Regions from separate parts of the Akkermansia sp. KLE1798 genome, predicted to be linked through region 2. Evidence: riboswitches for the same ligand, from Rfam matches in the RefSeq annotation. Region 2 holds a riboswitch; the other holds the start of a gene.
The links. Region 2 has a riboswitch for cobalamin ahead of HMPREF3039_RS09065 (TonB-dependent receptor plug domain-containing protein). Riboswitches for the same ligand answer to the same signal wherever they lie in the genome.
Positions count from the first base shown of each region.

Region 1: another riboswitch for cobalamin. It lies ahead of HMPREF3039_RS10445 (ribonucleoside triphosphate reductase); the one in region 2 lies ahead of HMPREF3039_RS09065 (TonB-dependent receptor plug domain-containing protein).

Region 1 covers NZ_KQ971093.1:32,177-36,555, forward strand. Annotated here, with positions in the region: gene nrdD (anaerobic ribonucleoside-triphosphate reductase) at 1-98, opposite strand, end outside; gene HMPREF3039_RS10445 (ribonucleoside triphosphate reductase) at 148-2,244, opposite strand; cobalamin riboswitch at 2,395-2,579, opposite strand; gene HMPREF3039_RS10450 (glycoside hydrolase family 88 protein) at 2,944-4,379, shown strand, end outside.
Region 2 covers NZ_KQ971088.1:86,282-90,660, reverse strand. Annotated here, with positions in the region: gene HMPREF3039_RS09080 (cobyric acid synthase) at 1-515, opposite strand, end outside; gene HMPREF3039_RS09075 (phosphotransferase-like protein) at 512-1,072, opposite strand; cobalamin riboswitch at 1,595-1,731, shown strand; gene HMPREF3039_RS09065 (TonB-dependent receptor plug domain-containing protein) at 1,768-3,774, shown strand; gene HMPREF3039_RS09060 (ABC transporter substrate-binding protein) at 3,924-4,379, shown strand, end outside.

The DNA.
Region 1 (4,379 bases), on a different contig from region 2:
AAGGTTTCCACGGGGCGGTGGTAGCCCATGACGCGCGTGTACACGGTGCAGCGGGTGCGGTCCTGGGCGTATTTGCTTAGTATTTCCTGTTTGGTCATTGTCGTTTCGATGATTGGGTTGAAATGAGGCGGCTGGTTGAAAAGGGAGTTATTCGTGCCTGTGGATGTGGAGCAGTTCCTCGTCGCAGAAGGGGCAGTACTGGTGCTCTCCGCGCAGGTAGCCGTGTTTCTCACAGACGGAGAAGAGCGGGGTGACGGTCAGGTACGGCATACGGAAGCGGGTCAGCACCTTGCGGACGATGTTCCGGCAGGCTTCCGGGGAGCTGATGGCTTCATTCATGTACATGTGGAAGACGGTGCCCCCTGTATAGCAGCACTGGAGTTCGTCCTGGAGCTGGAGGGCCCGGAACAGGTCGCTCGTGTGGTCCACGGGGAGCTGGGAACTGTTGGTGTAGTAGCGCTGGCTTACAGGGCCGGCCTGGATGATGTCCGGGTAGCGTTTCTGGTCTTCCCGGGCGAAGCGGTGCGTGGTGCCTTCCGCGGGAGTGGCTTCCAGGTTGTACAGGTTGCCCGTTTCCTCCTGGTATTCCTGCATGCGGAGGCGGATGAATTCCAGGATTTCTTCCGCGAACTTCCTGCCTTCCTCCGTGGTGATGTCCATGGAATCGTTGGAGAAGTTGCGCAGCAGCTCGTTCATGCCATTGACGCCGATGGTGGAAAAGTGGTTGCGGAAGGTGGGCAGGTAGCGCCTGGTGTAGGGGTACAGGCCGCGGTCATACATTTCCTGGACGAAAGCGCGCTTTTTTTCCAGACAGGATTTGGCCAGGTCCAGCAGTTCCCCCAGCCGTGCGAACAGGGCTTCCCGGTTTTGTTTGAAGAGGTAGCCCAGGCGCGCCAGGTTGATGGTCACCACGCCGATGGAGCCGGTCATTTCCGCGGAGCCGAACAGCCCGCCGCCGCGCTTGAGCAGTTCCCGAAGGTCCAGTTGGAGGCGGCAGCACATGGAACGCACGGCGTCCGGCTTGTAGGCCCGTTCGTCAGGCACGCGTTCCCCGTTTTCATTGACGGTGTATTGGCTGCCGATGAAGTTCTGGAAGTAGGAGGAGCCTATTTTGGCGGCGTTTTCAAACAGGAGCGGGACGTTTTCCCCTTCCCAGTCGAAGTCTTCCGTGATGTTGACGGTGGGAATGGGGAAGGTGAAGGGCTGTCCCGTGCTGTCACCTTCCGTGAGCACTTCATAGAAAGCCTTGTTGATCAGGTTCATTTCCTTCTGGAAGTGCTTGTAGGTCAATTCCGTCAGGCTGTTCACCCCGCGTTCCTTGGCCAGGAAGAGCAGGGCGGGGTCTTCCACTCCTTCAAACAGGTGCTCTCCTCCGCTGAAGGGGGGCTGGTCCTGAAGGTCGCGCGGGACGGTCCAGTCGATCGTCACATTGGTGAAGGGGGACTGCCCCCAGCGGGAGGGAACGTTCAGGTTGTACACAAAGCTGCGGATGTCCTTCTTGACGCGTGTGAAGTCCGCCTGGTCCTTGAAAACGTAAGGGGCCAGGAAAGTATCAAAGGAACTGAACGCCTGGGCTCCGGCCCATTCACTCTGCAGAATGCCTAGGAAGTTGGCCATCTGGCCCAGGGCTTCCCGGAAGTGGCGGGGCGGCCGGCTGTTCACGCGGCTGCGCACGCCGTTGAACCCTTCATTTAGAAGGTTGCGCAGGCTCCAGCCCGCGCAGTAGCCCGTCAGGCAGTCCAGGTCGTGAATGTGGTAGTCCCCTTCCCGGTGGGCGGCGCCTTCCCGTGCGGAATAGACCTGGTCCAGCCAGTAGTTGGCGATCACCTTGCCGGCGGTGTTGTTGATCAGCCCGGCATTGGAGTACGTGGTGTTGGAGTTGGCGGCGATGCGCCAGTCGCTCTGGCCGATGTATTCCTCCACCGTCAGCTTGCAGTCCACATACGTATTGCCGGAATACAGGCCCGCGATCTGTTCGCGCTGCATCTTGTGGAGGAAGCGGTAGGTGATGAAAGCCTTGGCGGTTTCAAAGTATCCGCAGCGGAACAGAGCCCGTTCAATCAGGTCCTGGATTTCCTCTACGGTTGCGTTGTCCTGGTGGCCCAGCTTGGCCTCCACCTCTTCATAAATGGCGCGGTTGTAAACGGTGCCGGAACTGTGGAATGCCTTTTTAATGGCTTCCTCGATCTTGTAGCCCTGGTATGGTTCCTTCTTTCCGGAACGTTTGATGATGCTTGTCGCCATGGTGGATGTCTCGCTTGAAAGGATGATGACCGCTCATCCGCGAGCCTGGCACAAGCCTGGAAAATCATAAGCAGGGGAAGCCGCGTGCAACTCGTCCGAAAAACGGTACACGAGGGAACCTGTGCGTATGTTCATCCTGTCCGCGGGATGGGAGATACGGCAGCATCAGGTCGTCTTCTGGCTCCCGGTGCGACATGTGATGGGGACTTCCCGATTGCCTGGCAATCAGTGTCCGGTCCATCGTCTACCGGTTACAGCGGCGCGTCCGCGACGGATTTTCACCGTCTTCCGTTACCTGCGCTGGACTGCAATGAACCATAGAATATATGGGTCTGCAAGGAAAATGTGCAAATGATGTATTAAATATTTACCATCATACAATATATTGTACCATTCCTGAGAGGGATGATTGAAAATGAGGCATCCGCCTGCATCATGGTACCATATGTGCCCGGAAGGGCTGCCTGGATACCAGCAAGAGAAAATGGATGAAAAATTAAGGGTTTTCCGTTTTACTCCTGTATTGTTTGATTCGGCCGGGTTATATATCAGATGATGGAACGGTGGCATCAGAATTCCGCGTTGATCATTCAAACACCGTCCTTGAAGGGAAAAAGCGATGCCGCGGGATTTTTTTATATCATTCCGAAAAATGATTAATGAAGAAATTTTATAACTGGTTTTTTTGTATATATGAATATGCAACGATTTACTCTCTCATTCAACATGCTGCAACAAAGTTCCCTGGTCCTGTTTCTGTCCTTTTTATCCGTATTCGGAGTTGCTTCCGGCGCTTCTGCGGACTGGAAGGAGAAAACCATCAGGGAAAATCTTGAACTTGTAGCTTCGTGGCAGATAGCCCATCCCGTCAAGCGTTCCCCTCTGCATTGGACCTACGGGGCGTTTTATTCCGGCCTGGTGCAGTATGCCCTGGCCCATCCGCAGAGCATGAAGCTTCAGGCCGTGAGGACGGTCGGGGAAGGCAGCCAATGGGGCGTTCTGAAACGGCCCTACCATGCGGATGACCATGTGATCGGCCATGCCTGGATGGAGATGGCCATGGAAGATGGAAACCCCGCCGCCGCCGAAAAAATCCGTGCCGTTCTGGACAAGGTGATGGCCCGGCCCTCTTCCGCCTCCCTTAAATTCCAGACGCCCGGATGCCAGAACCGCTGGTGCTGGTCGGACGCCCTGTTCATGGCGCCCCCCGTATTCGCGAAGCTGGCGGCCTATACCGGAGACCGCCGGTATCTGGAATTCATGGACCGGGAATACAAGGCCGCATACGATTATTTGTTTGATAAGAAGGAGGGCCTGTTTTACCGGGATTCCCGCTACTTCACCATTCCGGCGGCCAACGGAAAGAAGATGTTCTGGAGCCGCGGGAACGGCTGGGTGATTGCCGGGCTGCCGATGATTCTGCAGGACATGCCGCGGGACTGGCCCACGCGGCCCTTTTACGTGAACCTGCTCAAGCGCATGGCGGCGACATTGAAAAAATGCCAGTCTCCCGACGGTTCCTGGCACGCCAGCCTGATGGACCCCGCCGAACCGCCCCTGAAGGAAATGAGCGGAACCCTCTTCATCATGTACGGCATGATGTGGGGCGTGAACCAGGGCTACCTGGACGAAAAGGAATACCTGCCCGTCATCCGGAAGGCATGGCAGGCGGCCTGCGACGCCGTGAACGCGGAGGGAGCGCTGGGTTGGGTGCAGCCGATCGCGGACAAACCGGGGCATTATTCCGGAAATGATACGGAGGTGTACGGTTCCGGAGCCTACCTTCTGGCCGGCTGTGAATTGCGTAAATGGGTGATTCGTCAAGATCATCCGCGGCGGAAGACCGTTTCCGTCGCCAACCCCTTGAATGTTTTCCGGCCCCGGGAAACGGTGTCCGTTCCGTGGAATCCCGGAAAAGGGCGGGATTCTTCCCGGCTGCGCGTGTTTGACGTGCGCAACGGCTGCGTGATTGTCCACCAGCTGGCGGATACCGATGGGGACGGCAGGATGGACACCCTGCTGTTCCAGAGCAATTTCCGCGCGGGAGCGTCCCGCGATTTCTGGATTCTGGAGAATTCCTCCCTGGATGCCGCTTCTGCGGAAGAGGTGTGCTTCAGTCGTCATGTGCCGGAGCG
Region 2 (4,379 bases):
TCCTTTTTATCCAGCAGGCCGCCGGACGGATTGCAGGGATTGGCCAGGAAGACGGCAGTTTCCTGTTCTTCCCCTTTATGATTTGTTCCGGCGCGTTTCGCCAGAGCGGCCAGAGAGGGAGTAAAAGACGTTTTTTCTCCGGAAGGAACGGAGTCAATTTCCATTCCGTGGCGCAGGCAGGCCAGCCGGTATTCGGAAAAGGCAGGTTCCGGAATAACGGCACGTTTCAGGTTCAGGGCGCGGGGGAGGGCATGAATCAGCTCGTTGGCCCCGTTTCCGAAGACGAAGCATTCCAGCGGCAGGCCGTAGTGCAAGGCGGCTTTTTCCCTCAGTTCCTGCATGTCCGGAGAAGGGTAGGGCGTGACGCCGTTCATGGCGCGCCACAAGGCGGACGTGATGAATTCCGGGGGGCCTTCCGGTCTCAGGTTGACGCTGAAGTCCAGAATGTCGCGTTCGGGGCGCCGGGCATCCGCCGCCAGGGATTTCAGGTTTCCTCCGTGTGAAAAGTCGTTCATGCCGTCGTTGTTAAAGCTGTATGGCCTGCGTGTGGAACCAGCAGGGCCGCCGCCTGCTGCGGGGAAAGACGAGTGGTGTCTATCTCCAGGTCGTAAAAGAGCCCTTCATGAATGGACGTGTGCTGCCGCAGGGCGTGGAAGACATCCGCTTTCCGGTCCGTGCGGGCATGTTCCCGGCGAACCAGTTCTTCCGCGTCGCAGGCGACTTTCACAAGGAGAAGTTTTGCTCCCCGGCATTGACGGCGGAGTTCGTCCGGCCAGTCCGGAGATTCTCCGATCACATGGTCCACCAGAACGAAGGGCGCGTGCAGGGAGGCCCGGAATACGGTTTCATGAAAAGACCGGACGAGTTCCGGTCCTGCCTTGCGGACGGCGTGGATCAGATGCATGCAGCCCATTCCGTTGGCATCCAGGAAATCATCCACGGAAAGGAGGACGGAGCCGGCAGGAAGCAGGGATATCAGTGCCTTGCACAGGCTGGTTTTGCCGGAACTGGAAGCCCCGTTGAAGACAAAGATCCGCCCGGGATGTTGAAAAGGGGACGGAGGGCGGATCATGGGCGCATCATGTTCCGGCGGGGAAGGCAATGACAAGACAAAAATGGCGGTGCGGTTCCGGAGGCTTTCCGGGTTTGCCGGGTAAAAAGGGAATGGGAAATTGTCCGTTTGGCCATGCGCGGAACAAGAGAGAAATGCTCCGCCGTGCTCCGGAAGGAATTGAGCAGCGGGCTGGAGATTTCCATTCCGGGCAGAGATGGAGAGGAAAAATGACGGCAGATGTGACGGTGCGGAGGGGGATGTTTTGGCATCTGCCAGCCGGCAATTTTTTTAGCCGCTGGAATTCTTTCTCTGCATTTTTGATGCCTTGGAGAATTTAATATTCATAGAATATTTATAATCAATCATTAATTTGTCCTCCCGGATTGCCCCGGAGAAATGTTCCAAGGAGGAGGCGAGCAGGGCGGAAGAGGGAGCATACCGGGGAAAACAATCAAGTGACAAAATGTTCAAAGAAAATTTTTTTTGTCTTGTCATGGTGGGGGCTTTGGTATTTCATCCATCCCATGAGCCCTTATGGGAAGGGCTACAGACCTCAGGGACGCCCGTAGCCGGGCAGGAAATAGATGGGGAATACCGGTGCAAATCCGGAGCGGTACCGCCACTGTAAGCAGGATATCCTGCAAGCCAGAAAACCAGCCTCAGGGGGTTGTCCAAACTGTCCGGCGAGTTACCGGACGTAAGGCGTTACAACCATGCTTTATACCAAGAAAGCCCTTCAGATGGGCGCTATTGCCGTTGGCCTTGCCGCGTTTGCGGGCCAGTCCTCTCTTGCAGAATCCGTCAACAAGGAAGACGCCAAGCCCGTCACCAGGACGGAAACCATGCAGGTTATGCCTGAATTGACCATGGCGTCCCATTTTGTGGGCGTGCCGTACAACCAGTCCGGGGTTTCCGTTTCCGTGATCAATCCGGAAGAGTTCCAGAAAGAGGGAATTGAAACCCTGACGGGAGCCCTTTCCCAGACGCCCGGCGTGTTCACGCTGGACGGCGGCGGCACCTGGCAACGCGGTTCCGTGAGCAATACCGTCATCCGCGGGATGAACAAGGAAACCTACACCCTGACGATGGTTGACGGCATGCGCATCAGCGATGTCAACATGTCCGGCAACAAGCTGCTGGGCATCACCAATCTCTTTACGGTGGGCAATGTGGAAGTGGTGAAGGGCGCGCAGGGCGCCGTGTTCGGCTCCGGCGCCATCGGCGGCGTGGTTGCCATGGACACGCCGGAAGGGGAAGGCGACCCGGTTACGAGGATTTTTGCGGAGGCCGGTTCCTTCGGCTCCTTCAACAGCTATGTGACGTCTTCCGGCAAGATCAAGAAGTTGTCCTATTTTGTGGGCGTGGGTTTTGAGACCACGGAAAACGATCCCACGATTTACGATTCCATTTATGACAACAGGACGGGCATGAACGACTTCCGCCAGTGGCAGGAAGCCTTGCGCCTGGGTTATGACGTCAACGACAAGGTGAAGCTCAGCTTTACCTACCGCCGCCTGGATTCCTATTTTGAATATCCCACTCCGTATGTGGATTACAATCAGTGGCCCGCCGTGCCGGACTCCCACCTGTACAATACGGAAGACAAAAACCGCAGCAACCTGATCACCGGTCGCGTGGATGCGGAACTCAGCAAGTTGTGGTCCACCAGCTTCATGGTGGGACATTACAACATGAATTATTCCACCCACACGCCGGAATACGACTTCCAGCCCAACGTGATGCGGAACCGCCGTTTTCAGACGGAGTGGCGCAATGCCCTTTCCTGGAACAGGAAGTGGAAGACGATTGCCGGGATGGCCTGGGACCGCTCCGCCTACACGAGTGAAAACAATTACGTGTCCAAGGACGAATGGCAAAGCACGCTGGCGTTTTTCGCGGAACAGATGTGGGCCCCCACGGACAATTTTGACGCCAGCGTGGCATTGCGCCTGGAGCATGATTCCGTGTGGAACAACCATTTCACCTGGCGCTATTCCAATTCCTGGAAGGTGACGGGCAAGGATTCCCCCACCCGCATTTTCGGTTCCGTGGGTTCCGGCTTCCGGGCTCCCACGTATTTTGAGCAGTATGCCGCCAATTACGGCTACGTAGGCAATCCCGATCTGGACATTTCCAAGTCCCTGGGCGGCGACTTGGGCGTGGAACAGCGCCTGGCGGACAATCATTACGCTTCCGTGACGGGGTTCTGGACCCGCATCAATGATGAAATCGGCACCAGGTCCGTAGGCACCTGGCCGGATTCCTACACCACGTACGCGAATTATTCCCATGCCACCTCCTACGGTGTGGAAGTCGCCTTCAAGGGACAGTTCAAGGACGCGTGGAACAGCGGCTACTATGCCAACTATACATTCACGATGCCCAAGCGCGACTCCATCGGCAGTTACGAAACCCGCCAGATGGCCAACACCGCCCGCCACACCATCAACGCGGAAATCCATACTTCCCCGCTTGAGAAACTGACGGTAGGCTTTGGCGTGACGTCCGCAATGGGCCGCACGGACTACAACTACGCCCGCCTGGACAATTTCTTCACGGCGCGCGTGTTCGCCAGGTACCAGGTTACGGACAACGTAGCCCTGCATGTGCGCGTAGAAAACCTGTTCGATCAGAATTTCATCATCACGAACGACTACAACTTTGGTCCCCGCCAGGCCCGCGGACTGGGCGTCTTCGGCGGTGTGACGGTCGAATTCTAAACTCTCTCCAGCGTTAATTGTTGATTGCACCCCCATCTTCCGTTTTGCGGACTGTTTCAGGCGAAGGAAACTGTCCCGGGCGGAGGATGGGGATTTTCTTTTTCATTAGGACCGGATATAGGTTAAAAGAGGGCGGGTAATCGTTGATCGTGTTTCGCTGGCTGTCCATTCTGGGGGCATTGCTCCTGGCCGTGTTCATAGGGGGGGTGTTTTACTTCTCCCACCGGGAATCCGCGGTCTGGAACGAGGGGGCCGGAAATACCGACGACCGGGGAATGCCGGCCGTATTTGACGGTTTTGTGGAACGCTGGAACAGGTCCGTGGAAAGGGAGCTGCTCCGGGAACTGGCGGGAGGGGAGCAGCAAAAAGAACTGCTGGCCGTTTCCCGCGGGGAAGGCGACGGGCGCCGCCTGGCGGAACGTGAACGTTCCGTGGAACACATCAAAAAGCGTCTGGAACAGGGGGACCATATCCGCGTGCTTCCGCTGGAAGAGATGCCCTCCGGCCTGGAATGGCATACGGGCATGGAGGAACCGGAGATCGGGGACCCCCGTGCCGTGAAGGGCGGCCAGGTCCGGCTGTGGATCAATACGCCGTTCCCCGGC